Regions from separate parts of the Streptomyces sp. 840.1 genome, predicted to be linked through region 1. Evidence: predicted binding sites of a transcription regulator. Region 1 holds the regulator's gene; the other holds the start of a gene.
The links. The regulator HspR, encoded in region 1, represses chaperone genes until heat shock. The targets are predictions, from matches to a motif close to TTGAGNNNNNNNNNCTCAA.
Positions count from the first base shown of each region.

Region 2: a site for HspR is predicted at 12,199-12,217, ahead of lon (endopeptidase La). Genes of this name have one in related genera too.

Region 1 covers NZ_RJUU01000001.1:2,548,476-2,564,076, reverse strand. The annotation lists gene EDD93_RS11735 (DUF2617 family protein) at 1-104, opposite strand, end outside; gene EDD93_RS11730 (hypothetical protein) at 475-798, opposite strand; gene EDD93_RS11725 (pyridoxal phosphate-dependent aminotransferase) at 935-2,113, shown strand; gene EDD93_RS11720 (YbjN domain-containing protein) at 2,187-2,747, opposite strand; gene clpB (ATP-dependent chaperone ClpB) at 2,901-5,495, opposite strand; gene EDD93_RS11710 (pyridoxamine 5'-phosphate oxidase family protein) at 5,698-6,102, shown strand; gene EDD93_RS11705 (hypothetical protein) at 6,214-6,534, opposite strand; gene EDD93_RS39365 (hypothetical protein) at 6,531-6,845, opposite strand; gene EDD93_RS11695 (helix-turn-helix transcriptional regulator) at 7,049-8,023, shown strand; gene EDD93_RS11690 (LuxR C-terminal-related transcriptional regulator) at 8,209-9,228, shown strand; gene EDD93_RS11685 (heat shock protein transcriptional repressor HspR) at 9,307-9,753, opposite strand; gene dnaJ (molecular chaperone DnaJ) at 9,755-10,951, opposite strand; gene grpE (nucleotide exchange factor GrpE) at 11,084-11,743, opposite strand; gene dnaK (molecular chaperone DnaK) at 11,740-13,599, opposite strand; gene EDD93_RS11665 (sugar transferase) at 13,974-14,750, shown strand; gene EDD93_RS11660 ((Fe-S)-binding protein) at 14,875-15,601, shown strand, end outside.
Region 2 covers NZ_RJUU01000001.1:540,702-556,302, forward strand. The annotation lists gene EDD93_RS02365 (styrene monooxygenase/indole monooxygenase family protein) at 1-102, opposite strand, end outside; gene EDD93_RS02370 (ATP/GTP-binding protein) at 133-783, opposite strand; gene EDD93_RS02375 (DUF742 domain-containing protein) at 764-1,177, opposite strand; gene EDD93_RS02380 (roadblock/LC7 domain-containing protein) at 1,174-1,653, opposite strand; gene EDD93_RS02385 (nitrate- and nitrite sensing domain-containing protein) at 1,650-4,661, opposite strand; gene EDD93_RS02390 (protein phosphatase 2C domain-containing protein) at 5,025-5,810, shown strand; gene EDD93_RS02395 (MarR family winged helix-turn-helix transcriptional regulator) at 5,861-6,358, opposite strand; gene EDD93_RS02400 (lysozyme) at 6,583-7,437, shown strand; partial or broken gene EDD93_RS02405 (barstar family protein) at 7,554-8,654, shown strand; gene EDD93_RS02410 (polysaccharide deacetylase family protein) at 8,969-9,649, shown strand; gene lon (endopeptidase La) at 9,750-12,176, opposite strand; gene EDD93_RS02420 (isochorismatase family protein) at 12,384-12,998, shown strand; gene EDD93_RS02425 (nucleotidyltransferase domain-containing protein) at 13,048-13,866, shown strand; gene EDD93_RS02430 (spermidine synthase) at 14,021-14,713, shown strand; gene EDD93_RS02435 (response regulator transcription factor) at 14,949-15,601, shown strand, end outside.

The DNA of each region.
Region 1 (15,601 bases):
TGGAGATCCAGCACGGCGAGCGCCGGGAGCGGTTCACGCCCCAGCGCCCAGGCCAGATCGGCGGCACGGGTGTCGGAATAGGCCGTATGGAGGGTCGTGAGCATGGGTCGGCTCCGCAAAACACACATGGACACATGGACAGGGGGACGCCCCCGACGTGCTGCACGTGGGAGGTGAGGAGCGCCCGATCAGGTCCAACTGGGGTCCGAGGGCTGAATGTTCTCTCCACCGAGGGAATCACGAACTAAGCCGCACTCGCAGTGTTTTTACCCAACTTGACGTGGTTTCCATCCCCTCGGGGGCCTTCCGGTTCACCTGTTCACCGGCGACTCGCCGCAAGGCCACGTAAAAAGGTGTCCGGCGGGACCGGGGCCGTCCGGGCCGCCGCGCAGCCCCGCCCCCGATCCCGCCGGACACCTCCACCGGCACCGGGCCTTCGTACGCCCCGCCCGGCTGCGGACCAGCTGCCCCGTGTCAGCTGCCTCCGCCGCATCCGCCCCCGCCGCCACCGCACGACGAACCGCCGCCGCACGAGTGGCCGCCACCGCAGGAGTGGCCACCTGAGTGACCGCCGCCCGAGTGGCCCCCCGAGTGACCGCTGCCGCCGCCGCACGACGAACCGCCCCCGCCGCCGCTCGCCCACCAGCTGCCGCCCGCCGCACTGCCACCGGCAGTGCCGCGCCGGCGCTTGTTCCCGGCCAGTGACTTGTTGCGCTTCGCCGTGTCCGCCATCGACGCGACGAGAACCAACACCGCCACGACCATGAGCACGAGTACCGCACCGATCGCCAGCTCCACCGACCTCACGTCCTTCCGTCCCCCGAAGCGAGTCCCCCGCTTCGCACCGGTTCCTGCGTGGAGGGGGGATTCCCTCGCCCCCGTTCGGCCAAAGCAGACTTGAGCAACTCCAGAGCTTCCGCGCAGGATGGCGGTCATGACACAGGGACGACCGCTGCTCAACCGCCGCCTCGCCGAGTTCGGCACGACGATCTTCGCGGAGATGTCCGCGCTGGCCGTCCGCACCGGCGCCATCAACCTCGGCCAGGGGTTCCCGGACACCGACGGCCCCGAGGAGGTCCGCGAGGCCGCCGTCCGCGCCCTGCGCGCCGGCCACGGCAACCAGTACCCGCCGGGGCCCGGGGTCCCCGAACTGCGCACCGCGATCACCGAGCACCAGGCCCGGCGCTACGCCCTGACGTACGACCCCGACACCGAGGTCCTGGTCACCGCGGGCGCCACCGAGGCCGTCGCCGCCTCGATGCTGGCCCTCCTGGAGCCCGGCGACGAGGTCATCGCGCTGGAGCCGTACTACGACTCCTACGCCGCCTGCATCGCCATGGCGGGCGCCACCCGCGTCCCCGTCACCCTGCACCCCGAGCCCCCCACCGGCAGCTACCGGCTGGACCTCGACGAGCTGCGCGCGGCCGTCACCCCCCGCACCCGGCTGCTGCTGCTCAACACCCCGCACAACCCCACCGGCACCGTCCTGACCCGCGAGGAACTCGCCGCGATCGCCGCCCTGGCGTGCGAGCGCGACCTGCTCGTCGTCACCGACGAGGTCTACGAGCACCTCGTGTTCGAGGGCGAGCACCTGCCGCTCGCCTCGTTCCCCGGCATGCGCGAGCGGACGGTCACCATCAGCTCGGCGGGCAAGACGTTCTCGTTCACCGGCTGGAAGGTCGGCTGGATCACCGCGAGCCCGGATCTCGTGACGGCGGTGCGCTCGGCGAAGCAGTTCCTGACGTACGTCTCCGCAGGCCCGTTCCAGTACGCGGTCGCCGAGGCGCTGCGGCTGCCCGACAGCTACTTCGACGCGCTGCGCGCGGATCTGCGGGCCAAGCGGGACCTGCTGAGCGGCGGACTCGCCGAGGCCGGTTTCCAGGTCTACCGCCCGGCCGGCACGTACTTCGTCACCACCGACATCCGCCCGCTGGACGCCGCCGGCGACGGCTTCGCGTTCTGCCGGTCGCTGCCGGAGCGGTGCGGGGTGGTGGCCGTGCCGAACGCCGTCTTCTACGACCACCGGGAACAGGGCGCGCCCTTCGTCCGCTTCGCGTTCTGCAAGCGCACGGAGGTGCTGGAGGAGGCCGTCTCGCGGCTGAAGGGGCTGTGACGGAGCCCGGCGCGGGGAACGGTCCGGTGGCCGGACCGTTCCCCGCGCCGGGCTCTCGTGGGACGGATCGGGCTCAGGCCTCGGGAGCGTCCTGCTCCGTGCCTTCCGCCTCGTCCTCGGCCGGGGCGAGGCCGAGGCGCTCCAGGAGCCACTTGTCGAACTCGATCGAGGCCCGCACCCAGCTGACCGTCGAGGAGACGAAGTGCTCCAGGCTGACGCCGGTGCCGATGAGCATCTGCGCCTCACCGATCAGGCGGACCGAGGTGGTGGTGTCCTCGGCGCCCTCCTCGGGCTCGTGCGTGTGCGTGTAGACCTTGGGCCACAGGGTGCGGCGGTTCCAGTCGTCGATCGCGTCGAGCAGGACCGGGCGCTGGTCCGTGTCGTGCGGGCGGTCGTAGAACGTACGGACCGAGAAGACCTGCTGCTCGCCCTCACCACGGAACATGAAGTACGTGCGGAAGTCTTCCCACGGCGCCGCGAGGTCGCCCTCGTCGTCGAGGACGTACTTCAGCTCCATCTGTTCCAGGAGCTGCTTGACGAGGTCCTGGTCAGGGACGACGGGGCCCTCCGGTCCTGCCGCCTGCGGTTCGGGCTGGCCCCCGAAGTTAGGAATCGAGGACGGATCGATGCTCACCGTAATTTCCCTTCGTGCGGTTGGCTGCCATCCTCCCCCATGCCGGGCGGGGCATGGCAAGCGGGAACGGCCCCGATCCGCCACAAGCTGATATCCAGCCGGTGGGGACCGGGGCCGTCACCCGTTCCGGTCACGGGCGCGCCCGCGCTCCCGTCACGAGGCCGGGCCGACCGTCAGGCCGTCGCCGTCCCGGTCCACCAGGACCGTGTCGCCGTCCGTGACCTCGCCCGAGAGGATCTCCCTGGCGAGCCGGTCACCGATCGCCGTCTGGATGAGCCGGCGCAGCGGCCGGGCGCCGTACGCCGGGTCGTTGCCCTCCTCGGCCAGCCAGGCCAGGGCGGCCGGGGTGACGTCGAGGGTCAGGCGGCGGTCGGCCAGCCGCCTCGCGAGGCGGTCGATCTGGAGCCCCGCGATATGGGCGAGCTCGTCGCCGGACAGCGCGGAGAAGACCACCAGGTCGTCCAGCCGGTTGAGGAACTCCGGCTTGAACGAGGCCCGCACCACGTCCAGGACCTGCTTCTTCTTCTCCTCGGGCTTGGTCAGCGGGTCGGTCAGGTACTGGCTGCCGAGGTTGGAGGTCAGGATCAGGATGGTGTTGCGGAAGTCCACCGTCCGGCCCTGTCCGTCGGTGAGCCGCCCGTCGTCCAGGACCTGGAGCAGGATGTCGAAGACCTCGGGGTGGGCCTTCTCGACCTCGTCCAGCAGGACGACGCTGTACGGGCGGCGGCGGACCGCCTCGGTGAGCTGACCGCCCTCCTCGTAGCCCACGTAGCCGGGCGGGGCGCCGACCAGCCGGGCCACGCTGTGCTTCTCGCTGTACTCGCTCATGTCGATGCGGACCATGGCCCGCTCGTCGTCGAAGAGGAAGTCCGCGAGGGCCTTGGCCAGTTCGGTCTTGCCGACGCCGGTCGGGCCGAGGAAGAGGAACGATCCGGTGGGCCGGTCGGGGTCCGCGATGCCGGCCCGGGTGCGGCGCACCGCGTCCGAGACGGCCTGCACGGCCGCCGTCTGCCCGATGAGGCGCCTGCCCAGCTCCTCCTCCATGCGCAGCAGCTTCTGGGTCTCGCCCTCCAGCAGCCGTCCGGCCGGGATGCCGGTCCAGGCTCCGACGACATCGGCGATGTCGTCCGGGCCGACCTCCTCCTTGACCAGCGTCTCCTTGGGCTCCTTCGCGGCCTCCTGCTCGGCCTCGGCGGCCTCGGCCAGCTCCCGTTCGAGGCCCGGGATCTCGCCGTACAGCAGCTTGGACGCACTGTCGAAGTCGCCGTCGCGCTGGGCGCGTTCGGCCTGTCCGCGCAGTTCGTCCAGGCGCTCCTTCAGCTCACCGACCCGGTTGAGGCCCTGCTTCTCCTTCTCCCAGCGGGCGTTGAGGCCGCGCAGCTCCTCCTCCTTGTCGGCGAGGTCGCGGCGCAGCTTCTCCAGGCGCTGCTTGGAGGCGGCGTCGGTCTCGTTCTTGAGGGCCAGCTCCTCCATGTGCAAGCGGTCCACGGAGCGCTGGAGTTCGTCGATCTCGACGGGCGAGGAGTCGATCTCCATGCGCAGCCGGGAGGCCGCCTCGTCGACCAGGTCGATGGCCTTGTCGGGGAGGAAGCGCGAGGTGATGTAGCGGTCCGACAGGGTCGCGGCGGCGACCAGCGAGGAGTCCGCGATCTGCACCTTGTGGTGGGCCTCGTAGCGGCCCTTGAGCCCGCGCAGGATCGCGATGGTGTCCTCGACGGACGGCTCCGCCACCAGCACCTGCTGGAAGCGGCGCTCCAGGGCCGGGTCCTTCTCGATCCGCTCGCGGTACTCGTCGAGCGTGGTGGCGCCGACCATCCGCAGCTCGCCCCGGGCCAGCATGGGCTTGAGCATGTTGCCCGCGTCCATGGCGGAGTCGCCGCCCGCTCCGGCGCCGACGACGGTGTGCAGCTCGTCGATGAACGTGATGATCTGGCCGCCGCTCTCCTTGATCTCGGAGAGGACGGTCTTCAGCCGCTCCTCGAACTCGCCGCGGTACTTCGCGCCCGCGACCATCGCGCCGAGGTCGAGCGAGACGAGCCGCTTGTTCTTCAGCGACTCGGGGACGTCCCCCTTGACGATGCGCTGGGCGAGCCCCTCGACGACGGCCGTCTTGCCGACGCCCGGCTCACCGATGAGCACGGGGTTGTTCTTGGTGCGGCGCGAGAGCACCTGGACGACGCGACGGATCTCCTGGTCACGGCCGATGACCGGGTCGAGCTTGCCCTCGCGGGCGGCCGCGGTGAAGTCCGTACCGAATTTCTCCAGGGCCTTGTACTGGCCCTCCGGGTCGGGTGTGGTCACCCGGCGCCCTCCCCTGCTCTTCTCGAAAGCGTCCAGCAGCTTCTTCGCACTGGCCCCCTGCCCGTCGAGGATCTCACCGGCACGGCCGCCCTCGGCCGCGATCCCGATGAGCAGGTGCTCGGTGGAGATGTAGTCGTCGCCGAGCTCCTTGGCCCGCCGGGCCGCGTCGGAGATCACGGCGAGCAGCTCGCGGTTGGGCTGCGGCGGCGCGACGGTCGACCCGGTCACGCTGGGCAGTGCGGCCAGCAGCCGTTCGGTCTCGGTGCGAACGGCGATCTGGTCCGCCTCGACGGCGGCCAGCAGATCGACGAGGTTCTCGTTGTCCTCACCCGCGAGCAGCGCCAGCAACAGATGCCCCGGGGTCAGATCGGGATGCCCGTCCTTCACGGCCCTGTTGGTGGCCGCGTTGATGGCGTCCCGGCTCCTGTTGGTCAGCTCGGCGTCCACGTGCGCTCTCTCCTCCTTGCGACGACTGGCCCGTACCTTCACTTCTGACACGATCAACGTGCGTAAAGTTGAGTCTATTCCACTCAAGGTAGCAACGGCCCCGGCGGACCACGCGCGCCGCCGCACCCCTCATGTCCGAGTGAAGCGGCCGGCCGGCCCGCCCGCCACCCCGGAGCGGTACACGGCTGCCTACCCTGGCCCCATGGCAGTCGACGTACGCAACCCCGGCCCCGAGTACCTCGCCTTCTGGCGGGAACCCCACGTGTGCACCCTCACGACGCTGCGCCCCGACGGCACGCCGCACGTGGTCCCGGTGTGCGTGACGTACGACCCCGAGGCGGGTCTCGCCCGCATCATCACCGGCCGGCACAGCCGCAAGGTCGCCAACATCCTGGCCGCGGGACCGGACGGCGCACGGGTCGCGGTCTGCCAGCTGGAGGGACGCCGCTGGGCGACCCTGGAGGGCGTCGCCAGGGTGCGCACGGAGCAGGACAGGGTGGACGACGCGGTACGCCGTAAGACGGCCCGCTACGGGCGCGCGCCGAAGCCCAACCCGGACCGCGTCGCCATCGAGATCACCCTGGACCGGGCACTCGGCCGCGGCTGACCGGCGGGCGCCCTGCGGGCGGGCACAGCACAACGGCGTCACCGTGTTCAGGTCACGGTGACGCCGTTGTGTGGGGGAGTGTCTGAGCGACGTGGAACGACGGGGGATCGCTCAGGCACTGCGGGGGGTGGCGGAGATGGCTTCAGGTTCGAACAGCTGATGGTCACGCTGTGCGAGGTTCACAAAAATCATGTCGTACCGGATGGCACAGCGCACGGGCTGCGGCGCCCCGCGAGGCTTGCGGAGGCAGCGGTAGGCGCGGACCTCCCCGTCGTCCTCACGGGCGACGACGACCGGGTCGCCGAACAGGGTGACCATCAACGAATCACCACGGTGGGGGAGTGCCGTGACGAGGTCGATGAAATGCCACCCTGAGCGGTAGGCGGTTGCCATTTCACGTCTGAAGGTCCGGTCGTCCGGCGGAGTGGTCACAACTCCGCCCTGTTCTCGACCGAATTCCCCCAGCCGACGTCGGACTGGTGAGCACCACCGAGAGCGGCGGGCTGCGCGTTGCCCCAGCCGACATCACCCTGGTAGACGGCGGGCGACACATAACCCCAGCCGACATCGGCCTGCTGAGGGCCACCGAGAGCGGCGGGCTGCGCGTTGCCCCAGCCGACATCGGCCTGGTGGACACCGCCGCCGCCGGCGGGCTGGACATAACCCCAGCCGACGTCGCCCTGATAGGAGTCGCCGGCCTCCGCATTGCCCCATCCGACGTCCGGAGCAGAGCCGTGCGTCACGAGCAGCAGTGCAGCAGCCGCGAACGCAGTGCCAAGCACTGAGCGAAGCATTCTCTTGTTCATAGTCGGCTTCGTCCTCACTTGATGGATCCTCTCCCCCGCTCTCCAAGAGACGATGGCTTATTCGGACGCGTCAATGCCACAGGAGCGATGCATCATGTTCCTGAATGTTCAGGACCCTGGGGGGTGGAGTTTTGCCTATAATGGACACGAAACCGACACATACTCATGCGGTCACGAACCTGTGCACCGAGGGCACCAGGCTGTATGCGGCGGCGCTCAGCGTGGGCCGCCTGGCCCGCTCCGAGGTCAGGACGGCACCCTGCCTCGTCAAATTCGGTCTGCTGCTGCCCGATCCGGACGACGCGTCATGGCTTCGCCCGGTTCCGCCTTCCGCCGCCCTGGCCCAGCGTCTTCACCCGCTGGAGCGCGAGATCCAGGATCGCAGGCGGACGTCCGTCGAGCTGACCGACGCTTTCGAACCGTTCCTGGCCATCAGCGCCCAGAGCCCCGCGCCGACGCACGCGATCACGGTGCTGGAAGGCATCGACCGGATCAACGGAGCACTCGACCTGGCCATCGCCGAGAGCCGGAGGGAAGTGCTGACGGTCCAGCCCGGGGGCAAACGCAGCGAGGAAGTCCTCAGCGAGGCCCTGATCCGCAGTAAACCTCTCATAGATTCCGGCATCAGGGTCCGTACTCTCTACCAGCACACCGTCAGGCACAGCCAGCGCACGTTCGCCTACGTCGACCTCATGGCGGGCGCCCGGATGGAGATCCGCACGCTCGAGGAGCTCATCGAGCGCCTCATCATCTGCGACGACACCGTGGCCTTCATCCCGGTCCAGGACGACCTGCCCGTCGCCCTGGAACTACGGCACCCCGGGCTGGTCGCCTACCTGACGAAGGTCTTCGAGCAACTCTGGCGCCGCGCCGTCCCGCTGGACGAAGCGGCCCCCTACGACCCGGCCCGCGACGGCATCACGGGCGTCCAGCGCGCCATCGCCACGCTGCTGATCGAGGGGCACGTCGACGAAGCGATAGCCCGCCGGCTCGGCATGAACGTCCGTACCTGCCGCGCGCATGTCGCCAAGCTGTCCGCCGTGCTGGGAAGCACGAGCCGCGCCCAGCTCGGCTACCTGATCGCCCAGTCAGGAATCCTCGATCAGGACTCCTGACCGGCCGATGCTCCGGAGGCCCCCACCCCCGGGCCGGAAAGCCGGCCACGTGTCAGTGGGGACACCTGGCCACGCCTCCGAGGTGCCGGGAGAGTTCCCGGCTCCCCCGACAACACCCACAGTGGCCCGCGAACCGGGCTGCCACCACCGTCATCTTGCTGCACTGCAAAAAATGGGGGGCCCGAATGGGCAGGGATGAGGACACACCGGCGCACGCACACAAGAACCGTGCGCTGTGCGACGCGGCGGTCAGGATCTACACCGAGGCGCTGAGCGCGGGACGGATACCCCGGACCGCCATCGAACCGGCGCCCTGCCTCACCGAGTTGGCGCTGGTCCACCCCGACCCGCAGGACGAGGCCTGGGTGCGCCCGGTGCCCCCGTCCGCCGCCCTGGCCCATCTGCTGCAGCCCGTCGTCCGGGAGATCCACGAGCGCATCAGCCTCTCGGCCGCGCTGGCCGACTCGCTGGCGCCGCTGGCGGCCGTGGCCAGTACGGACCCCAACCTCGCCATCACGGTCCTCGAAGGCATCCCCCTGATCGACGCCGCCGTCCAGCACGCGACGGAGAGCGCCACGGAGGAGATCAGGACCCTTCAGCCCGGCAGCACCCGGCCGCCCGACCAGCTCCAGCGGGCCCTGTCGCGGGCCCGGCTGACCCTGGAGCGGGGCACCCCGCTCCGGCACATCTACCAGCACCCCATCCGCTACAACCAGACCTTCAAGGCCTATCTGAACCAGATGCCGCCGGGCCTCATCGAGATCCGCACGCTGGAGCAGACGGTCGAGCGGCTGCTCGTCTTCGACCACACCGTGGCCTTCATCCCCGCCAACACCGCCCGCGACGTCGCGCTGGAGATCCGCCACCCCGCGCTGATCCGCTATCTGATCCAGATGTACGAAGTCCTGTGGGCGCAGGCCACCCCGCTCACCGATCCGCTGCCGGCGCCACCGCCCAGCGTCTCGGTCACCGCCGTCCAGCTCAGCGTCGCCCGCCTCCTGGTCGAGGGCCACACCGACCAGGTCGTGGCCGGAAAGCTCGGCATCAGCGTCCGCACCTGCCGCGCCCACGTCTCCAGGCTCATGCACACCCTCAACGCCACCAGCCGCACCCAGCTCGGCGCGCTGCTCGTCCGCTCCGGGATGGACGGGTCCGCACCGCCCGGGACGACGGAGAAGCCCGTCCCCCCGGTGACGCCGGGGTGACGGGCTGCGCCGAGGACGGGTCGAACCCGTTCGGTCCTTGACCGGTCGGGTCCTTGACCCGTTGCGTCCTCGGGCCGTTCAGTCCTTGGGCCGCTTGGGCCGCCAGACGACCAGTGCGCTGGTGTGCTGCACGTCCTGGTACGGGACCAGGTCACGCCGGTAGGAGGCGTGCACCTGGGCCTCGCGCTGCTGGAGCGTCGCCGCCGCCCCGTCCACGGCCGCCGAGAGCTCGGCGACGCGCTGCTGGAGCGCGGCGACCTGGTTCTCCAGCTCGATGATGCGCTTGATGCCGGCCAGGTTGATGCCCTCGTCCTGCGACAGCTGCTGCACGGTGCGCAGCAGCTCGATGTCACGGGCCGAGTAGCGCCTGCCGCGCCCGGCCGTGCGGTCGGGCGAGACCAGGCCGAGGCGGTCGTACTGGCGCAACGTCTGGGGATGCAGACCCGAGAGCTGGGCCGCGATCGAGATCACGTACACCGGCGATTCTTCGGTCAGTTCGTACGGATTACGTCGGCGGCCGTCCATCTCAAGCTCCCTTCGCTGCCTGGAACAGCTCCGCCCGCGGGTCCTGGTCCGCGGTGGCCTTGCGATAGGCCTCCAGGGCGTCCCGGGCGTCCGTGCCCAGGTCCGTGGGGACCACCACCTCCACGGTGACCAGCAGGTCGCCGCGGCTGCCGTCCTTGCGCACCGCGCCCTTGCCCCGGGCGCGCATGGTGCGCCCGTTGGGCGTGCCGGCCGGCAGCTTCAGGGTGACCGGCGGTCCGCCGAGCGTGGGCACCTTCACCTCGCCGCCGAGCGCCGCCTCCGTGAAGGTGACGGGCACGGTGACCGTGAGGTTGTCGCCCTTGCGGCCGAAGACCGGGTGGGCGTCGACGTGGACGATGACGTAGAGGTCGCCGGCCGGTCCGCCGCGCTCGCCGGGGCTGCCCTTGCCGCGCAGCCGGATCCGCTGGCCGTCGGAGACGCCGGCGGGGATCCGCACCTGCATGGTGCGGGACGACTTCGCCCGGCCGCTGCCCTTGCAGACGTCGCAGGGGTCCTGGGCGATGAGGCCCCGGCCCTTGCAGTCCACGCAGGGATCGGTGAGCGAGAACCCGCCGCCGGTGCCCCGGGAGACCTGTCCGGTGCCGACGCAGGTCGGGCAGACCCTGGGGGTGCCGTTCTTGTCGCCGGTGCCGGAGCACGCCTTGCAGGGCGCCTGGCTGGACATCCGCAGCGGGACCGTGGCCCCGTCGACCGCCTCGGTGAAGCTGAGCGTCACCTCGGACTCGATGTCCTGGCCGCGGCGCGGCTGCACCCGGGTGCCGGCACCGCCGCCGCCCCGGTTGAAGAGGCCGCCGAAGACATCGCCCAGACCGCCGCCACCGCCGCCGAAGCCGCCGGCTCCGCCGCCCTGGCCACCGCCCGGGGTGCCTCCGAAGAGGTCGCCCAGGTCGAAGTTGAAGTTGCCGCCGCCGCTGCCGGGTCCGGGGCGGAAGCCGCCGTTGCCGAAGAGGGCGCGGGCCTCGTCGTACTCCTTGCGCTTCTTGGTGTCACCGAGGATGTCGTTGGCCTCGGAGATCTCCTTGAAGCGCTCCTCCGCCTTGTTGTCACCCTTGTTGGCGTCCGGGTGGAACTCGCGGGCGAGCTTCCGGTACGCCTTCTTGATCTCGGCGTCCGTGGCGTCCTTCGGGACGCCGAGAACCTTGTAGTAGTCCTTCTCGACGAAGTCCTTCGTACTCATCGACGTCCCTCCTTCCGGACGACCGGCCAGGGGCCTCCCGCCCGGTTGCTGCCGGACTCATCGAGTCCGGCACGCTCCGGGCGGTCGGCCCCGTCGGCCGGGCGGTGTGCCGCCGAGTGGTCGGACAGAATGTCAGACCTCCTCGCCGCCACCGCTCTCCTCGTCGGCTGCCTGCTCTTCTTTCGTGTCCTTCGCGGCCGCGGGGGTCGCCCCCGGCTGGGGTTCGGCCACCGCCACCCGTGCGGGACGGATGGTGCGCTCGCCGATCCGGTACCCGGGCTGCAGGATCGCCACGCAGGTCGTCTCGGTGACGTCCGGCGCGTACGAGTGCATCAGGGCCTCGTGGATCGTCGGGTCGAAGGGCTCGCCCTCCTTGCCGAACTGCTGGAGGCCGAGCTTGGCGACGACCGTCTCCAGCGATTCGGCCACCGACTTGAACCCGCCCAGCAGCTCGCCGTGCTCCCGGGCCCGGCCGATGTCGTCGAGCACGGGCAGCAGCTCGGACAGGAGACCCGCGACCGCGATCTCCTTGACCGTGACCCGGTCCCGCTCCACGCGGCGACGGTAGTTCTGGTACTCGGCCTGGAGCCGCTGGAGGTCTGCGGTGCGCTCGGAGAGCGCGGTGCGGACCTGGTCCAGCTGTGCCGTCAGACCGGCTGTCTGGTTCGCGTCCCCGGCGGGGGCCGCCGCCTCCTCCGAAGAGGGGGTGGCGTCCTCCGTCCCGGCGTCTTCAGGGGTGGCGCCGGAGGGGACGTCGGGCTTCTCCTCGAAGCCCGGAGTCTCCTCGGTCACGCCGCACCGCCCTTGGAGTCCTTCTCGTCGTCGACGATCTCGGCGTCGACGACATCGTCCTGGGCGTCACCCTGCGCCTGCTCGGCACCCGGCTGGCCCTCGGCCTGCGGGCCGCCCTCGGCCTGGGCGTTGGCGTACATCGCCTGGCCCAGCTTCTGGGAGACGGCCGCGACCTTCTCGGTGGCGGTACGGATCTCGGCGGTGTCCTCGCCCTTGAGCTTCTCCTTCAGCTCGGTGAGCGCGGTCTCCACCTCCGTCTTCACGTCGCCGGGGACCTTGTCCTCGTTGTCCTTGAGGAACTTCTCCGTCTGGTAGACGAGCTGCTCGCCCTGGTTGCGGGACTCGGCGGCCTCGCGACGGCGGTGGTCCTCGTCCGCGTACTGCTCGGCCTCTTCACGCATCCGGTTGACCTCGTCCTTCGGCAGCGAGGAGCCACCGGTGACGGTCATCTTCTGCTCCTTGCCGGTGCCGAGGTCCTTGGCCGCGACGTGCATGATGCCGTTGGCGTCGATGTCGAACGCGACCTCGATCTGCGGCACGCCACGCGGGGCCGGCGGCAGGCCGGTCAGCTCGAACATCCCGAGCTTCTTGTTGTACGCCGCGATCTCGCGCTCGCCCTGGTAGACCTGGATCTGCACGGACGGCTGGTTGTCCTCGGCCGTCGTGAAGATCTCGGAGCGCTTGGTCGGGATCGTGGTGTTGCGCTCGATGAGCTTCGTCATGATCCCTCCCTTGGTCTCGATACCGAGGGACAGCGGGGTCACGTCGAGCAGCAGGACGTCCTTGACCTCGCCCTTGAGGACACCGGCCTGGAGCGAGGCGCCGATGGCGACGACCTCGTCCGGGTTCACACCCTTGTTGGCGTCCTGGCCGCCCGTGAGCTCCTTGACGAGCTCGGCGACGGCCGGCATACGGGTCGAGCCACCGACGAGAACGACGTGGTCGATCTCGGAGAGCTGGATGCCCGCGTCCTTGATGACGTTGTGGAACGGGTTCTTGCAGCGGTCCAGGAGGTCCGCGGTGAGCTGCTGGAACTGCGAGCGCGTGAGCTTCTCGTCCAGGTGCAGCGGGCCCTCGGCCGACGCCGTGATGTACGGCAGGTTGATCGTGGTCTCCGTCGAGGACGACAGCTCGATCTTCGCCTTCTCCGCGGCCTCGCGGAGACGCTGGAGAGCCATCTTGTCCTTGGACAGGTCCACGCCGTGTCCGTTGGCGAACTGCTTCACCAGGTAGTCGACGACGCGCTGGTCCCAGTCGTCACCACCGAGGTTGTTGTCACCGTTGGTGGCCTTCACCTCGACGACGCCGTCACCGATCTCCAGGAGGGACACGTCGAAGGTGCCGCCACCGAGGTCGAAGACGAGGATCGTCTGGTCGTCCTTGTCGAGCCCGTACGCCAGCGCGGCGGCCGTCGGCTCGTTGACGATACGCAGGACGTTCAGGCCCGCGATCTCGCCGGCCTCCTTCGTCGCCTGACGCTCGGAGTCGTTGAAGTACGCCGGAACGGTGATCACCGCGTCGGCGACCTTCTCGCCCAGGTACGACTCGGCGTCACGCTTCAGCTTCTGCAGGATGAAGGCGCTCATCTGCTGCGGGTTGAAGCTCTTGCCGTCCAGGTCGATCTTCCAGTCAGTGCCCATGTGGCGCTTGACGGAGCGGATGGTCCTGTCGACGTTCGTCACTGCCTGGCGCTTGGCGACCTCGCCGACCAGAACCTCGCCGTTCTTCGCGAAGGCGACGACGGACGGCGTGGTCCTGGCGCCTTCGGCGTTGGTGATGACGGTGGGCTCGCCGCCTTCGAGAACGCTGACGACGGAGTTAGTCGTGCCCAGGTCGATGCCGACCGCACGTGCCATTTCAATTCCTCCTACTGACTACTTGAGTGGATCTGGCTCAAGGATGCATGACATCGCCCTCGGCGTCAACAGACCTGAGTCGAGGCGACTCAACTATCGTGCACACACCCCGCGCCACCAGCGATTTGTCTATTTTTGTGGTGCCGGACACACACCGCATACGCGTCACACGGGACGAATCCGAGCCGCTTGCGGGCGACACCTGCCCGCTCTGTGGGCGACACACCCCCCACCATCATCGCGCCGTGGGATCGTTCTGTCACAAATTGCCGCGAGCCGCACAAAAGCGGCACTCGATCGACAGCAGGCAGCAGACACACCCCGGACACCCCAGCCATCCGGTACCGGACAGCGACACCAGGCAGGTGCGAACGATGCAGACGCAGACGCGGAGGCCCAGGCAGCGCCGGCGGCAGCGGCATGTGCCGAGGAGGGATCAGCGGCCGAACCGGTGGCAGGGCCAGTGGCAGAGCGGGTGGCGGGGCGCGCGCCGGAGGCCGGCCCCGGCGCGCCGCCCCTGGCAGCCACCGCGCCCCACCCGCACGGCACGCGCCCTCGCCGCCCTCAGGACCCTCGCCGCTGCCGCCCCGCCGCGCCCCACCGCCAAGCGCGCCCTGGACCTGCTCCTCGGCTCGGCCCTCCTGCTCCTGGCCGCCCCCGCCCTCGCGGCGGCCGCTCTCGCCCTCGCCGTGCGCCGGCGCCCCGGCGGCGTACTGGACCGCTCCCCGCGCACCGGCCTCGCGGGCAGGCCCTTCGTACTGCGATCGCTGCGCACCCGGCGGCTGCGGCTCGACGTGCTCTCGCGGCTGCCCCACGTCGTACGCGGCGAGCTCTCGCTGGTCGGCCCCGAGCCGCTCGCGCCCGGCGACGAGCGGGGCACGGCCGCCGGTGCGCGGGACTGGCGGCGGGAGCTCAAGCCCGGACTGACCGGCCTCGCGCAGGTGCGCCGCCGCTCCACGATGCCGTGGGACGAGGCGGACCTCCTCGACCAGCACTACGCCGGGCACCACCGGGCCGCCCTGGACCTGGCGATCCTGGCCGAGGCCGTACACACGCCGCTGCGCCGGGCGGTGCGCGGCCTCAGCCGGCGCGGCCAGGCATGCCTGAGCGACACAGATCACCGCCTGCCCAACTACAGCGCGGCGGAATAAGTGGATAGTGTCAGCACAGACTGATTAAGTTACTGCTTAGTAGTCCCCGGCAGTCCCCGTACTCGCCAGTAAGCATTCGCCAGTAAACGCTGGAACCCACCCTCGCAGGCCCGAGGAGCCCCCAATGCAACTCGCCGCGATCATCGTGTCGCTGGTGCTGACCGTGGTCGGCGTTGCGCTCATCGCCCGAGCCGTCGCGCAGATCTACCGGTTCGTCACGCTCGGACAGCCGGTCCCGGCCGGCAGTCGCACCGACAACCCGAAACAGCGCACGATCACCCTGGTCAAGGAGTTCCTCGGCCACACCCGGATGAACCGGTGGGGGATCGTCGGCTTCGCGCACTGGTTCGTCGCCATCGGCTTCCTGACGCTGCCGCCGACGCTGCTCCAGGCGTACGGACAGCTCTTCAAGGCCGACTGGGTGCTGCCGATCATCGGTGAATGGCTGCCGTTCGAGCTGTACATCGAGTTCATCGGCCTGATGACGACGGTCGGCATTCTCGTGCTGATCGCCATCCGGCTGCTGAACCTGCCCTCCCGGGCCGGCCGCAAGTCCCGGTTCGCGGGCTCGAAGGCCTGGCAGGCGTACTTCGTCGAGTACGTCATCCTCGTCATCGGCCTGGCGATCCTGACCCTGCGCGGCCTCGAGGGCGCGATCCACCACGTCGACGGCTACGAGGCCGCGTACTTCGTCTCGTACCCGCTGGTCCTCGCCTTCAAGGGACTCGCGCTCGGCACGCTGCAGAACCTCATCTACCTCACCGCGATGATCAAGATCGGCGTCTCGCTGATCTGGATGATCACGGTCGCGCTCAACACCAACATGGGTGTCGCCTGGCACCGCTTCCTCG
Region 2 (15,601 bases), 2.0 Mb from region 1:
GGTGCGGTTGGACATGAGGGTGACTTCGTACCCTCTGGACTGCAGTCCCAGGGCGAGCTGGAGCCCGGACTGGCCGGCTCCGACTATGAGTATCTTCCGCATCGCGGTTCTCCGTTGTGTGTGACGTGCGAGCTATTCGGGGGACACCTCGAGGGCGTGGCCCACCAGGGCCAGCAGGGCCTCGACGACGTTGATCTTGTTTCGCGCGTCCATGATCACAACAGGTACGTGCGGAGGTACGGTCAGGGCCTCCCTGACGTCCTCGGCCTCGAACCCGGGGGTGCCCTCGAAGTGGTTGACGGCCACGATGTAGGGCAGCCCGCAGCTCTCGAAGTAGTCGAGGGCCGGGAAGCAGTCGGCGAGCCTGCGGGTGTCGGCCATCACGACCGCGCCGATCGCGCCGCGCACCAGGTCGTCCCACATGAACCAGAAGCGCTGCTGGCCCGGGGTGCCGAAGACGTACAGCACGAGGTCGTCGCCGAGCGTGAGACGGCCGAAGTCCATCGCGACGGTCGTGGTGACCTTGTCGGGCGTGGCGCTGAGGTCGTCGGTCTCCTCGCTGGCCTGGGTCATCATCGCTTCGGTCTTCAGCGGGGTGATCTCGGAGACCGAGCCCACGAAGGTGGTCTTGCCCACGCCGAAGCCGCCCGCGACCACTATCTTCGTGGCGACCGGGGCCCTGGTGTGGTCCAGCTGCCAGGCCTGCAGACCTTCGTCGGCCCGGTTCTCCGGCCCCGGCTGACGCGGGGCGAACAGCGGCGACTCAGAGACGACGGAGTCCATTGAGCACCCTTTCGAGCAGTGCGCGGTCGGGCTGGCCGGCGCCGTGGCCGGTCCCGTACACGCGGATCTTTCCCTGGTCGGCCAAGTCGCTGAGCAGTACCCGGACCACACCGAGCGGCATCTTCAGCAGCGCGGAGACCTCCGCGACAGTACGCATCCGGCGGCAGAGCTCGACGATGGCCCGGAGCTCCGGCATGACGCGCGAGGCGAGGTTGCCGTTGGTCAGTTCGCGTCGCTCGTCGGGCGCTTCGAGCGCGGCCACGAACGTCTCGACGAGCAGGAGGTGGCCGAACCGGGTGCGGCCACCGGTCAGCGAGTACGGGCGGACCCGGGCGGGGCGTCTGTCGGCCCCCCGGACGGGCAGCCTGCGGGCGGGTTCGGCGGCGGGGGTCACTGGGCGCTCTCCATCGATTTGCGCAGCTCACTGCGGAGTTCGGGGGTGAGTACGTGGCCGGCCCGGCCGACGAAGAGCGCCATGTGGTAGGCGATGACGCTCATGTCGCAGTCGGGGGTGGCGTGCACCCCGAGCAGCGAGCCGTCGCTGATCGACATGACGAAGACGCTGCCTTCCTCCATGGCGACCATGGTCTGCTTGACGCCGCCGCCCTCCATCAGCTTCGCGGCGCCGATGGTGAGGCTGCCGATACCGGAGACGATGGTCGCCAGGTCGGCGCTGGAGCCGCGGGGGCCGTCCTGCTTGCCTGCCGCCTGGGCGGCCTGGTGGCCGGGGTCGGAGGAGAGCAGCATCAGGCCGTCCGACGAGACGACGGTGACCGAGTGGACCCCTGGCACCTCCTCCACCAGATTGCTCAGCAACCACTGAAGGTTCCGGGCCTCGGTACTCAGCCCGAACGTGCTGGGCGCAGTCAACTGCGTGCCTCCTCGACTGTGTCCCCCGTCTCGTCGGTTCGACCGTCGGTACGGTCGGCCGCCTCAGTGTGGCCTGTACGTGCGGTGCGACCGGCCGGTACGGCCGTCCCCGGCGTGGCGGAACCGGAGATCTCCGCCTCGACGTCCCTGCGGCCGTCCTTCGCGCCCTGGTGGAAGCCGCCCAGCCGGCGGCGCAGGGCGTCCTTGTCCACGCTGCCCCTGCGGTCGGCGGCGGGGGCGGCTGCGGGCGCGACGACCTTGGGGGTGCGCTTGGGCAGCCCCTTGTCGGTGACCGGGTCGGGCTCCGGCCGGCGCGGGCCGGGCACGGCGTCGGCAACGGCGGTGGGCGCCGGGGTGTTCTCCGGCTGCGGGCCCTCGTCGGCGGCGCGCTCGTGGGCGTCGGGGCCGATGGCGTAGGGGCCGGACGCGAGCGCGGGCTCGGGGCCGTCCCCGAAGGCCGGGGCGTGGGTGAACTCGGGTACGTCGTCGAACTCGGGCACCCTGGGGAGCCGGACCTGCATCGTGGTCTCGGACTCGGACTCGGACTCGGACTCGGACTCCGGCGGCTGCCCGGCCCCGGTCTCCGGGGCGGGGGCGGGGGCGGGGGCGGGCTGCGGCACGGGAGCGGGCTGCGGCCGGGGTGCGGGCTGCGGCCGGGGTGCGGGCTGCGGCTGGGGTGCGGGCTGCGGCTGGGGTGCGGCCACGGTCTGCTCCGGCGCGGGCTCCGGCCCGGTTTCGGCCACGGCCTCGGACTCGGCGATCGTCTGTTCGGCCGCCGCGATCAGCGGGTCGCCGGGCAGCGCCGGGGTGCGGCTCGGCAGTGCGTTGGAGTTGGCCTCCGCGACCGAGCCCGGCAGGTTCAGCGTGGGCGCGTCGCCGGGCGCGGTGACCGGCGGCGGTGTGGCGGCCGGCGGCGTCTTCGGCAGCAGGGCCGTGGGCAGTACGACGACCGCCGCCACCCCGTTGCCCTTCTGCTCGCGCAGCTGGACCCGCACGGCGTGGCGCGCGGCCAGCAGCGAGGTCACCTGGAGGCCGAGGCCGGCTCCGTCCGCGTTCTGTTCGCCCGCCTCGAAGAGCGACGGGTCGGCCAGCCGGGTGTTGAGCTCGCCCATCCGCACGGCCGACATGCCGATGCCCTCGTCCTGCACGGAGAGCATCACCTCGCCGCTCTCCAGCAGCCAGCCGGAGAGCTGGACCTGGGAGTCGGGCGGCGAGAACGAGGTGGCGTTCTCCAGGAGTTCCGCGACCAGGTGGCTGAGGTCGTCGGCGGCGAATCCGGCGATCTGGGCGTGCGGCGGCAGGGACTGGATGGTGACCCGCTCGTACCGCTCGATCTCGCTGACCGCCGCGCGCAACACGTCGACCAGCGGGATCGGGCCCGGATGCGTGTGCCCGTGCTCGGCGCCCGCGAGGACCAGCATGTTCTCGCTGTGGCGGCGCATGACCGTGGCCATGTGGTCGAGCTTGAAGAGGGTGGCGAGCCGGTCCGGGTCCTGCTCGCGCTCCTCCATCGACTCGACGACCCCGAGCTGGCGCTCGACGAGGCCGAGGTTGCGCAGCGAGAGGTTGACGAAGGTGTGGTGGACGGTGTTCTTCAGCTTCTCCAGCTGGGCGGTCAGGTCGGCGGTGTGGACCTGGAGTTCGGCGCGCTGGATGGTGAGCGCCTCGCGGCCGGCGATCAGCTCGGCGCGCTCGCTCTCCAGCTTCCCGAACCGCCCGTTGAACTCGTGGAGCAGTCCGTGCAGCCTGCCGTGCAGGGCGTTGATGGACCGGACGACCTGGGCGAACTCGTCGTTGCGGCCGGTGTAGCGGACCGGTTCGGCGGTCTCGGGCTCCGCCGCCAGGCGGGCGGCGCCGATCCGCAGCACGGCGAGCGGCTGGGTGAGGGTGCGGGCCACGGCGGTGGAGACACCGACGGCGATCAGGAAGCAGCCGCCGAGCAGCGCGATGCGCAGTTCGAGTGCGGTGACGTCGTCGTCGCGCAGCTGCTCAAGCCGCTGGACCTGGGCGGTGCCGAGCGCCGACTCGACGCTGCGCATCCGGTCGATCCGGGCGGAGAGCGCCGCCCCGGCCTTCTTGCTGTCGGTCTTCCGGTCGGAGTCGGAGAGCTCGGGACGGTCGGTGAGCTCGGCGAGGTACTTCTCCGCGTTGTTGACCTCGGGGCCGGTGACGGTGGACGCGAGCTTGTCGCGGGCGGTGGCGCCGGCCGCCTGGTCGAAGTCGGCCAGCGAGGAGAGCTCCCCGACCCTGGCCTGCTGGGCGGCGGCGCTCAGCTCGTCACGGGTGCGGTCGTCCTTCGTCTCGCCCTCGTCCTGGGTCTGGACGGGCAGCCCGGTGAACGGGTCGGTCTGCGTCACCGGTTCCGTGCGGGGAACGGCGAGCGCGGCGAGGAGCAGGCCCCGGGTGGCCGAGGCGTGTTCGGTGGCCTGGCCGAGGGCGAGCGGGGCGCGGCCGGGACCGGCGGCTCGCGGCGGGGTCTTCTCCGCGAGTTCGTCGGCGAGACCGTGGAGCTTGGCGATGACCTCGGAGTACGACTGATGGGCCTCCAGCGCCGAGCCCTTGCCGCTGATGGCGTCGCGGCGCAGCGAGGGGATGGTGGAGAGGTCGCGGCGCAGGACGTCGGGGGCCGCGTCGCGGATCTCGTCGACCTGCTGGTCCACCCGGGCGCTCCGGCTCCCGGCGGTGCCGGTCGTGCCGGGCTTGCCCTCCCGGCCGGCCGCGATGTACGCGGTGACCTCGTCGCGCTCGTCGGCGAGGGAGTGCGCCAGCGCGATGGCCTGCTGGTTCAGCTCCGCGAGAGTGACCAGCCGCTGTGAGTCGTTCAGATCGGACGAGGCGCCGAGGGCGGCCGGGGCCCCCGCGGCTATGACGGTGATCCCGACGACCGCGACTCCCGCGACCAGCCGACTGCGTACGCGCACGGTGCGCCCGCCTTCGGCCGGCGCCGAAGACGCCACCTCGGAACCGCTGTTGTTGCCGCCCTTGCTCCGAGGCCGCTTCTTCTGCACCGGTGCTCGCAATCTTGACTCGTCCGCCCTTGAAGCAGAGGTGACGCACGGCCACATGAACGAGCGCCCCGCCCCCTGGTACGGCTTCTGACCATTCCAGTGCTTTTGAGAGGGGGGCGCGCATCAACCGCTCCGCCACTCGAACGAGTGAACAGCAATCAAGAGTTGCCGAACAACTCTCCCCACGGGGCCTCAGCGGCACACCTGGACGCCTGGCTGGAACTTCCGGGCAGGCTTTGGCAGGATGCCCGCCCGCACCCTTGGCGGAGGGTTTACCTCCGCTCCAGCCGCCCGCCTGACCTGGTAGTACGAGTCGGCCCGGGTCCGTGCGCGCTTCGTGAAGGCGTCGTGCAGACTGACCGGATGCGTATGGAGCTCGCCACCGCCGCCGGCATTCCCGGGCGCTCGAACGAGGACTGGGCGGCCACCGTGCTGCCCGCCTCCGGCCAGGGCGGAGGGCTCGTCCTGCTCGACGGGGTCACCCCGCCCCCGGGCGACGACGGTTGTGTGCACTCGGTGCCGTGGTTCACCGCCCGGCTGGGCGGCGCACTGGTCGAACTGTCGGGTTCACGACGGGATCTGACCCTGCGGGAGATCCTGGCGGAGTCCATCCGGCGCACCGCCGACACACACCGCCCCCAGTGTGACCTTTCTCACGTACGCACACCACAGGCAACCGTCGTCATGGTGCGTTGGGACTCGACCGGGATCGAACACCTGGTCCTGTCCGATTCCGTGCTGCTTCTCGAATCGCCCGACGGGACGGTGCGCGCCCTGCTGGACGACCGGCTCGACCGGCTGCCGCCCGGCTCGCTCGCCTCCGACGCGATCGCCGACGCGCAGGTCCGGAACAAGGAGGGCGGCTTCTTCACCGCCGCCGCCGATCCGGCCGTCGCACAGCGTGCGGTGACGGGGCATACGCCCCGCGCCGAGGTCCGGGCGGTGGCCGCGATGACGGACGGCGCGAGCCGCTGGACGGAGATGTTCGGCGAGGGCGACTGGACGGCCTGCCTCGGGGTGCTGCGCAAGGAGGGGCCCCAGGGGCTGATCGACCGGGTGCGGGCCCTGGAGGACGCGGACACGGACCGTACGCGGCTGCGGCGGAGCAAGACGCACGACGACGCGACGGCGGTCTACGCGGAGCTGTGAGCCGGCCCGGAGCGCTTCCGTGAGGACGCGACACGGCCGGCGGACCGCCCTCAGTCCTCCGCGCGCGCGTTCAAGTGATGCAGCAGCCGGGCCAGTTCCGCGACCTCGGCCCGGTCCCAGTCCGCGAGCTTGCGCACGTACTGGTCCCGGCGGGCGTCGCGGACGCGCCGGAAGCGGTCGAGGCCCTCGTCGGTGAGGCGGACGAGGAAGGCCCGGCCGTCGGCCGGGTCGGGCTCGCGCGCCACCAGTCCGAGGCCTTCGAGGGCGCGCAGTTGACGGCTCATGGTGGCCTTGCCGACCCCGAAGTACGAGGCGAGGTCCGTGGCCCGCTGTCGTCCCGCCGACTCCAGGCGCACGAAGAGTCCGTAGGCGGCGGCCTCCAGCTCCGGGTGGACCTCGCGCGCCATCTCGCCCGAATTCGCCCGCGCCCGGCGCAGGAACACCGCCAACTCGAGCTCCAGGGCCAGGAATTCGTGGTCCACACCACTCGCCCCGGCTGCGCCGGGTTCACTCCCTCTTTCGCTCCCGTGCACGTCAACACCCCTCATGAGCTTTCCTGCCGCTGAAAGTTTCTTTCACCGCTGGTCATCGCCGCAGCTCCGTCAGTATTTCGCAGGAGTAGACCAACGGCACCGCCCTGGCCCTCTTCCGCCGCACGGGTCTACGTGCGTAGCGTCATGCATGGCATGTTCACACCATGACGTGCCACCAGGGGTGCGCCCACCGGTCCCTGAGTCAGCAGATCCCCCCACTGAGGCCTCGGAGGCACGCAATGCCCGTGCACAGATCCGGCTCAATGACCACCCGCCGCTCGCGCTTCGCAGCCGCGGGAACTCTGCTCGCAGCACTCTCCCTCCTCATCACCCTGCCGGGTGCCGCGGGCGCCGCGGGCAACCCGGCCACCGGTGACCCCACGAAGCCCGCCCGGGGCTCGGCCACCATGGGCATGGGCGTCGCCGCCCACGACGGCCGGGGCGGACTGCCGGCCGGCACCCGAGCCGTCCAGACCGAGGGCGTGGACGTCAGCGGCCACCAGAACGCCGTGAACTGGGCCGCCCTCTGGAGCAGCGGCGTCAAGTGGGCCTACGTCAAGGCCAGCGAGGGCACGTACTACACGAACGAGGACTTCGCCCAGCAGTACAACGGTTCGTACAACGTCGGCATGATCCGGGGCTCGTACCACTTCGCCACTCCGGACACGACGAGCGGCGCCGTCCAGGCCAACTACTTCGTGGACCACGGCGGCGGCTGGTCCAAGGACGGCCGGACACTGCCGGGCGCCCTCGACATCGAGTGGAACCCGTACGGCGACCAGTGCTACGGCAAGACCCCGGCGGCGATGGTCTCCTGGATCCGCGACTTCGTGAACACCTACAAGGCGCGCACCGGACGCGACGCGGTCATCTACACCGCGACGAGCTGGTGGCAGACCTGCACGGGCAACAACGCGGGCTTCGGCACCACCAACCCGCTCTGGGTGGCCCGTTACAACACCACGGTCGGCGCGCTCCCGGCCGGCTGGGGCTTCTACACGATGTGGCAGTACACCTCGACCGGCCCCACCGTCGGCGACCACAGCCACTTCAACGGCGCCCTCGACCGCGTACAGGCACTGGCCAACGGCTGAGCCACCACGCGCCGGTCTCCACCCGGCGCACCCTCCCCGCAGGAGAACCCGGCGACGCACCGCGTCGCCGGGTTCCTGCGGCCGTAATGCCTTCGCCGTCGGAACCCGGTTCCGGCATGATTCCCGGCGTGCACAAGGACGAGGGCGGGGACCGTCCCGGGCGATCGCGGTACACGCTGACCGGGACGGCGCACGGACACGCCTGGGGCTGGTGCTCCGAGGTGGAAGGGCTGTTCGGAGAGCCCCGACGCGGGACCTACGAGCTGTTCGGCTGGGTTCCGCAGGCGGAGTCGGGCGCCTGGGCCGGCAACCGCCTCTGGCTGGTGCCGGACGATGAGGCGCTCGGCCCCTGGCTCCTGGAGGACGCGGAGAGAGCGGAGCGGCCCGCCGGGACGGACGGTCTCGTGTTCACCGGCCTCGATGACTGTGAGGGTCCGCCCGAGGGGCACAGGGGCCCCGTCCGTGTGCATGACGGGCGCCGATGGCTCGGCTCCTGCCGGGAATTCGCCCGCATCCTGCCGCGCGAGAGGCCGGCACCCCCACTCGTCCTGCGGGGGCTCACCCAGGGCGATGAGCTGAGGGCGGCTCTGGCGAAGGGCACCCGGCGGGCGCTGGACCTGGAGCAGGCCGCCCTGGAGATACGTGACGACCAGGGCGCACCGCTCACCGAACGCCTGTTCTGGACCGAAGTCGCCGCCTGGCGCCCGTCCCCGTCCGGGGCGGATCTCATCGATCTGGAGCTGGACGGCGAGCTGTTCACGCCCGTCCCCGAACACGCCCGACCGATCTGGGAGCGGTGGCTCGCGGGGCCGCCCGGGACGGCGGCCGCCTGGGCCGGCCTCGACACCCGGCGCCGCTGGGTCTGGCACGACCTCGTCCGGGAGTGAGCCGCCCACCGCACCCTGCGTGACCGGCCGGCCGGTCACGCCTACACACTCGACGGCCGGCACATGACCGACGAACCGGGTCTCTACCTGGCGCTCGGAGAGGCGGTGAACGGGCCGGGCGGCTACTTCGGCGGCTGTCTCGCCGCCCTCGACGACTGCCTCCGCGGCGACTTCGGCCACACCGCCCCGGCGACGCTGCTCTGGCGCGACGCCGCGACGGCGCGCGAGCACCTGTCCCGGGCCCTGGCACCCGACGGCCGGCCCTACGACTTGTTCGGCCTCGCCCTCGGACTCCTGACCGAGGGCGGCATGCGCGTCACCCTGGCGTGACCCACGGACCGGCCACCGGGCCGGGCGCGATCCGTCCGCCGGGCACGGCCACGTCCTGACGACTGCCGGCCACCCGTCCGCCGCTTCGCCGGCCCGGACGCCCCCTGACCAGGCATTCCCTCTCACAGGGAGGCGGACACCCCCGCTATACATGCCGTGTATAGCCAGTGTGTATAGTCCGTCCGGACGCACGCCGTGTGCGCCTTTCAGCCAAGAAGGAGTGACCTGTCTTGCCCAGTAGGACGAAGTCGATCGGTACGGGGTTGGCCGTCACCCTTGTGACGGCCCTCACCCTCACGCTCAGCGGCTGCTCGATGGAGACCACCGCACCCGGCTCCGCACGCGCCGACGCCGCCTCGGACTCCAAGGGGTCGTTCGGCCCGGTGGACTGCCGCAAGGCCAAGTGCATAGCCCTGACCTTCGACGCGGGCCCGGCCGAGGACACCCCCCACCTGCTGGACATACTCAAGAAGGAGAAGGTCCACGCGACCTTCTTCCTGCTGGGCAAGAACCATGTGAAGAAGCACCCCGACACGGTCCGCCGGATCGAGGCCGAGGGTCACGAGGTGGCCAACCACACCTGGTCGCACGAGATCCTGACGGACAAGAAGCCCGCCGAGATACGGGCCGAGCTGGAGAAGACGCAGGACGCGATAGCGGCGATCACCGGCAAGAAGCCGAGGCTGATGCGCCCGCCGCAGGGCCGCACCGACGACACCGTCTCCAACATCAGCAAGGACCTCGGGCTCTCCCAGATCCTGTGGAGCGCCACCGCCAAGGACTACTCGACGACGGACTCCGCGCTGATCAAGAAGCGGATCCTGGACCAGGCGAGCAAGGACGGCATCATCCTGCTGCACGACATCTACAAGGGTTCGGTGCCCGCGGTGCCCGGCATCATCGACGCGCTGAAGAAGCAGGGCTACACCTTCGTGACCGTTCCCCAGCTGATGGCGCCCGCCGAGCCGGTGCCGGGCACGATCTACCGCCCCTGAGCCTCGCCGGCACGCGAAACGGCCCGCCTCCCCCGCGAGGGGAAGACGGGCCGTCCGTACCGGCCGCGCCCGTGGTGCCGCGCCCGTCACTGCGCGGCGCCTACGCGGCGGCCGGGATCCTGCGCTCCGCCGGGGCCGAGGCCGGGGCGAGCGCGATCTCCAGCACCTGGCGGACGTCGGTGACCGGGTGGACCTCCAGGGTGTCCAGCACCTCGGCGGGGACGTCGTCCAGATCCGCCTCGTTGCGCTGCGGGATCACCACGGTGGTGATGCCCGCGCGGTGGGCGGCGAGCAGCTTCTGCTTCAGGCCGCCGATCGGCAGTACCCGTCCGGTCAGCGACACCTCACCGGTCATCGCCACATCGGTGCGGACGAGGCGTCCGGAGAGCAGCGAGGCCAGGGCGGTCGTCAGGGTGATGCCCGCGCTCGGGCCGTCCTTGGGCACCGCGCCCGCCGGGAAGTGGATGTGCACGCCCCGGTCCTTCAGGTCCGCGACCGGCAGTTCCAGCTCCGCACCGTGCGAGCGCAGGAAGCTCAGCGCGATCTGCGCGGACTCCTTCATGACGTCGCCGAGCTGACCGGTGAGGGTCAGTCCGGAGGCGCCGGTCTCCGGGTCGGCGAGGGACGCCTCGACGAAGAGCACGTCGCCGCCGGCCCCGGTCACCGCGAGTCCGGTGGCCACACCGGGCACCGCGGTGCGGCGCTCGGCCGGGTCCTGAGCAGACTCCGGGACGTGGTGCGGCCGCCCGATGAGCGCGCGCAGGTGCTCGTCGGTCACCGTGAACGGCAGCTCCCGGTCGCCCAGTTCGTGCTGGGCCGCGACCTTGCGCAGCAGCCGGGCCACGGACCGCTCCAGGTTCCGGACCCCTGCCTCGCGGGTGTACTCGCCGGCCAGCTTGCGCAGCGCCGACTCGTCGAGGGTGACCTCGTCCTGCTCCAGACCGGCCCGTTCCAGCTGGCGCGGGAGCAGGTGGTCGCGGGCGATGACGACCTTCTCGTCCTCGGTGTAGCCGTCGAGCCTGACCAGCTCCATCCGGTCGAGCAGGGCTTCCGGGATGGCTTCCAGGACGTTGGCGGTGGCCAGGAAGACGACGTCGCTGAGGTCGAGTTCGACCTCCAGGTAGTGGTCGCGGAAGGTGTGGTTCTGGGCCGGGTCGAGCACTTCGAGGAGGGCGGCGGCCGGGTCGCCCCGGTAGTCGGAGCCGACCTTGTCGATCTCGTCGAGCAGGACGACCGGGTTCATCGAACCGGCCTCCTTGATGGCGCGGACGATGCGCCCGGGGAGCGCGCCGACGTAGGTGCGCCGGTGGCCCCTGATCTCCGCCTCGTCCCGGACGCCGCCGAGCGCGACGCGGACGAACTTGCGGCCCATGGCGTGGGCCACGGACTCCCCCAGCGAGGTCTTGCCCACGCCGGGCGGACCCACCAGGGCCAGTACGGCTCCGCCGCGCCGCCCGCCGACGACGCCCAGGCCCCGGTCCGCGCGCCGCTTGCGCACCGCGAGGTACTCGGTGATGCGCTCCTTCACGTCCTGGAGGCCCGCGTGTTCGGCGTCGAGGATCTCCTGGGCGCCGCGGATGTCGTAGGCGTCCTCGGTCCGCTCGGTCCACGGCAGTTCGAGGACGGTGTCGAGCCAGGTCCTGATCCAGGAGCCCTCGGGGCTCTGGTCGGAGGAGCGCTCCAGCTTGTCGACCTCCTTGAGCGCGGCCTCGCGGACGTGCTCGGGGAGGTCGGCGGCCTCGACGCGGGCCCGGTAGTCGTCGGACTCGTCTCCGGAGCCGGAGTCGCCGTTCAGTTCGGAGAGTTCCTTGCGCACGGCGTCGAGCTGGCGCCGCAGCAGGAACTCGCGCTGCTGCTTGTCGACGCCCTCCTGGACGTCCTTGGCGATGGACTCCGCGACGTCCTGCTCCGCGAGGTGTTCACCGAGCCACTGGATGGCGAGCTTCAGCCTGGCGACCGGGTCGGCGGTCTCCAGCAGCCGCACCTTCTGAGCGGTGGTCAGGAAGGGGGAGTATCCGGAGTTGTCGGCGAGCGCGGAGATGTCCTCGATCTGCTGGACCCGGTCCACGACCTGCCAGGCACCGCGCTGCTTCAGCCAGCTGGTGGCGAGCGCCTTGTACTCCTTGGCCAGCTCGGCGGCGGCCCCGGGAAGGGGGTCGGGGGCCGAAGCGTCGACCCGGGTGCCCTCCACCCAGAGCGCGGAGCCCGGTCCGTTGGTCCCGGCGCCGATCCGTACCCGGCCGCGCCCTCGGATGAGCGCGCCGAGGTCTCCGTCGGAGAGCCGTCCGACCTGTTCGACGGTGCCGATGACACCGATGCCTGTGTAGGTGCCGTCGATGCGCGGGACGAGAAGCACCTCGGGCTTGCCGCCGTCCTCACGGGCGACGGACTGTGCGGACTCCACGGCGGCGCGGACGTCGGTGTCGGACAGGTCCAGAGGTACCACCATTCCGGGCAGCACGACCTCGTCGTCGAGCGGCAGCACAGGCAGGGTGAGCGGTGTGACCGCATTGGACTCAGTAGCCATGATCTCCCCTTCGGCAGTCAAGTTGAGCTATGCAGACTCAATGCTTCTGAGCCGTTCAATGTTCCCCGGGAGGTGTTCGCTGTGAGCGATCAGGGTGTGACCAGGGGACGACTGCCTGCCTGTGCTCTTCGTGCAACACCGGGAGGCGCTCGCGAAATCCCGGGAAATCCCGTGGAAGGCGCGGGCAGCGCCGGACAGGATGACGCCATGAACGATTTCGCTCCCCCCTCGCAGGCCCTGCTGGTCGTGGACGTCCAGAAGGCGGGGGTGACGGGCGAGCGGGCGGTGCCCGGCGCGGCCGGACTCCTGGAGCGGGTGGCGGCCCTGATCGCCGGCGCCCGCGCCGGCGGTGCGCTGGTCGTCCACCTCCAGAACGACGGCGCCCCCGGCTCGGACGACGAGCCGCACACCCCGGGCTGGGAGCTGCACCTTCCCATCGGCGCCGGTCCTGCGGAGGTGGTGATCCGCAAGACCAGGGACGACGGCTTCGCGGACACCGGACTGGGAGACCTGCTGGCCGGCGCGGGGGCCGAGTCGCTCGTCGTGTGCGGGGTGATGTCGGAGATGTGCGTCCAGGCGACCGCCCGCACCGCCCTGGCCCTGGGCCACCAGGTCGTCCTGCCGTACGACGCCCACGCGACGCAGGACATCCCGGCCGCCCCCGGCATCAGTGCCGCGGTCCCGGCCGCCGTGGTGTCCCGGGTCGCGGCGTGGGCGATCAGCGGCGACGCGGAGGTCACCGTCCGGGCCGAGGACGTCACGTTCGCCGCGCCGCCGGGGACGCGGCGGGCGCCCGCCGGAGAGCGCCCGGCAAGCCCCTGACGACGGTAAACGGGTCGGCGCGGGCCCGCCGGCAGGGCAGAGTGCCCGTATGAACGAGGACAGAGGGCTGGAACCGGACGGCACGATCGCCCGCGAGGGATCGCTGGACCGCGTGCCGGAGCGGTTCGCGCCGGTCGTGGCGGCGGCCCGTTCCCGTATCCGCGAGGTCTTCGGCCCGGACCGGCTGGACAGCGCCTACATCTACGGCAGCATTCCGCGCGGCACAGCCGTTCCCGGCGTCTCCGACCTGGATCTGCAGCTGGTCCTGCGCACCGAACCCACCGAGGCGGACCGGGCCGACGCCGACGCCGTCGAGGCCGGACTCGACGCGTCGTTCGAGGAGATCGACGGCGTCGGCATCCTGCTGTCCGGCAGGGACACCGTGCTCAGCGACCTCGAACGCCATGACGCGGGCTTCTTCATCGCCTGCCTCTGCACCCCGCTGCTCGGCGATGACCTCGCCGGGCGGCTGCCGCACTACCGTACAAGCTCACTGCTCGCCCGGGAGACCAACGGCGACCTGTGCCTGCTGCTGCCGCGCTGGCACGAACGGGCCGCCGGGGCCAGGACGGACACCGAACGCCGCGCCATGAACCGCGGCGTCGCCCGCCGGATCGTGCGGACGGGCTTCACGCTCGTGATGCCGAGGTGGGGCGGCTGGACCAGCGATCTGACCGAGTGCGCCGAACTCTTCGCCCGTTACTACCCCCACGTGCCCGAACGGGCCGAACAGATGCGGCTGGCCGCCCGTACAGGCCGCACCCCGACCGCCGACCCGGCCGTCCTGTCGATGCTCGTCAACGACCTAGCCCCGTGGCTGGCGGCCGAGCACATCGCGGTGCACGGCGAGAAGACCCCGCGCCCCTGACCCCGCCGGGCAGGGGCCGGGCCGCAGCAGGACAGCGCCGGCCGCCGCCCGAACGGGCAAACCGCTGGCCCGGTGACTGCCGGGCGGGCGAGTATGTACGCGATACCGACCGGCGGTGCTCCACCCGCCGACCGACCCACCGGAGACCCCCGCCATGCACCACACCTACGGCCCCGACGCCCTCTCCCCCGTCACCCTCGACCGCCGCGAGGGGCCGTACGGGGAGGCCGTCCTGCGCAAGCGGGGCGACGACTTCGAGATCATCGCCAACGGGTGCTTCCTGATGGACACCTCGGACGGGCGCTCCGAGCGGCTGCTGATCGACGCCGCGCTCGCCGCGCTGCCCGCAGGCCGGGCCGCCCCCGCGGTGCTCATCGGCGGACTCGGCGTCGGGTTCTCGCTCGTACGGGCCGCCGAGGAGCCGCGGTGGGGGCGGATCACCGTGGTGGAGCGGGAGCCGGCCATCGTGGACTGGCACCTGGGCGGGCCGCTGGCCGGGATCTCGGGGGAGGCGCTGGCCGATCCGCGGACCGCGATCCTGACGGCCGATCTCGTGGCCCACCTCCGTACCACTACGGAACGTTACGACGCACTGTGTCTGGACATCGACAACGGGCCGGACTGGACCGTCACCGAGGACAACGGCACCCTCTACTCCCCCGCCGGGCTGGCCGACTGCCTGCGCTGCCTCACACCCGGCGGAGTGCTCGCGGTGTGGTCCGCGCAGCCTTCCGCGGAGTTCGAGGAGGCCTTGCGCGATGCCGGTTTCCAGGGGGTTCGGACCGAAGAGGTAGGGGTTGCCCGAGGTGTGCCCGACGTGGTCCATCTCGCAATTCGCACCGGCTGAGATCCCCCCGCCGGGTATCCGGGCCCCCGGGACGCCCGGGGGCCAAGCGCCACAAGAGCGACACTCCGCCTCCTGCGCACGGCCGGTACGCACTCATGCCCTTGCACCCTGCGTAGCCGAAAACCGTCCGCTGCCTTTACGCTGCTGACCGATAACGGGATCTCCCGCGAAATTCACAAGCGATAACCGTGCGTCCGGGGGAATGTCCCCCGCGAGAACGGGCAGGGGCGGGGCGATGGAACAGACACACACCACCCACAACGGTGTCGCGGCCACCCCGGGCGCTCAGCGCCGCGTGCTGGTGGTCGAGGACGACGCGACGATCGTCGACGCCATTTCCGCCCGGCTGCGGGCCGAGGGCTTCCTGGTGCAGACCGCGCTCGACGGCCCCGCGGCCGTCGACGCGGCCGAGGCCTGGCAGCCGGATCTGATGGTGCTCGACATCATGCTGCCCGGCTTCGACGGGCTGGAGGTCTGCCGCCGCGTGCAGGCCCAGCGCCCGGTGCCGGTCCTGATGCTGACCGCCCGGGACGACGAGACCGACATGCTCGTCGGCCTCGGGGTCGGCGCCGACGACTACATGACCAAGCCGTTCTCCATGCGCGAGCTGGCGGCCCGGGTGCACGTACTGCTGCGCCGCGTCGAGCGGGCCGCGCTGGCCGCCGTGACGCCGCGCAGCGGCATACTGCGCCTCGGCGAGCTGGAGATCGACCACGCGCAGCGCCGGGTGCGGGTGCGGGCGGACGACGTCCACCTGACGCCGACCGAGTTCGACCTGCTGGTCTGCCTGGCCAACACCCCGCGCGCGGTGCTCTCCCGGGAGCAGCTGCTGGCCGAGGTCTGGGACTGGGCGGACGCCTCGGGCACCCGGACCGTCGACAGTCACAT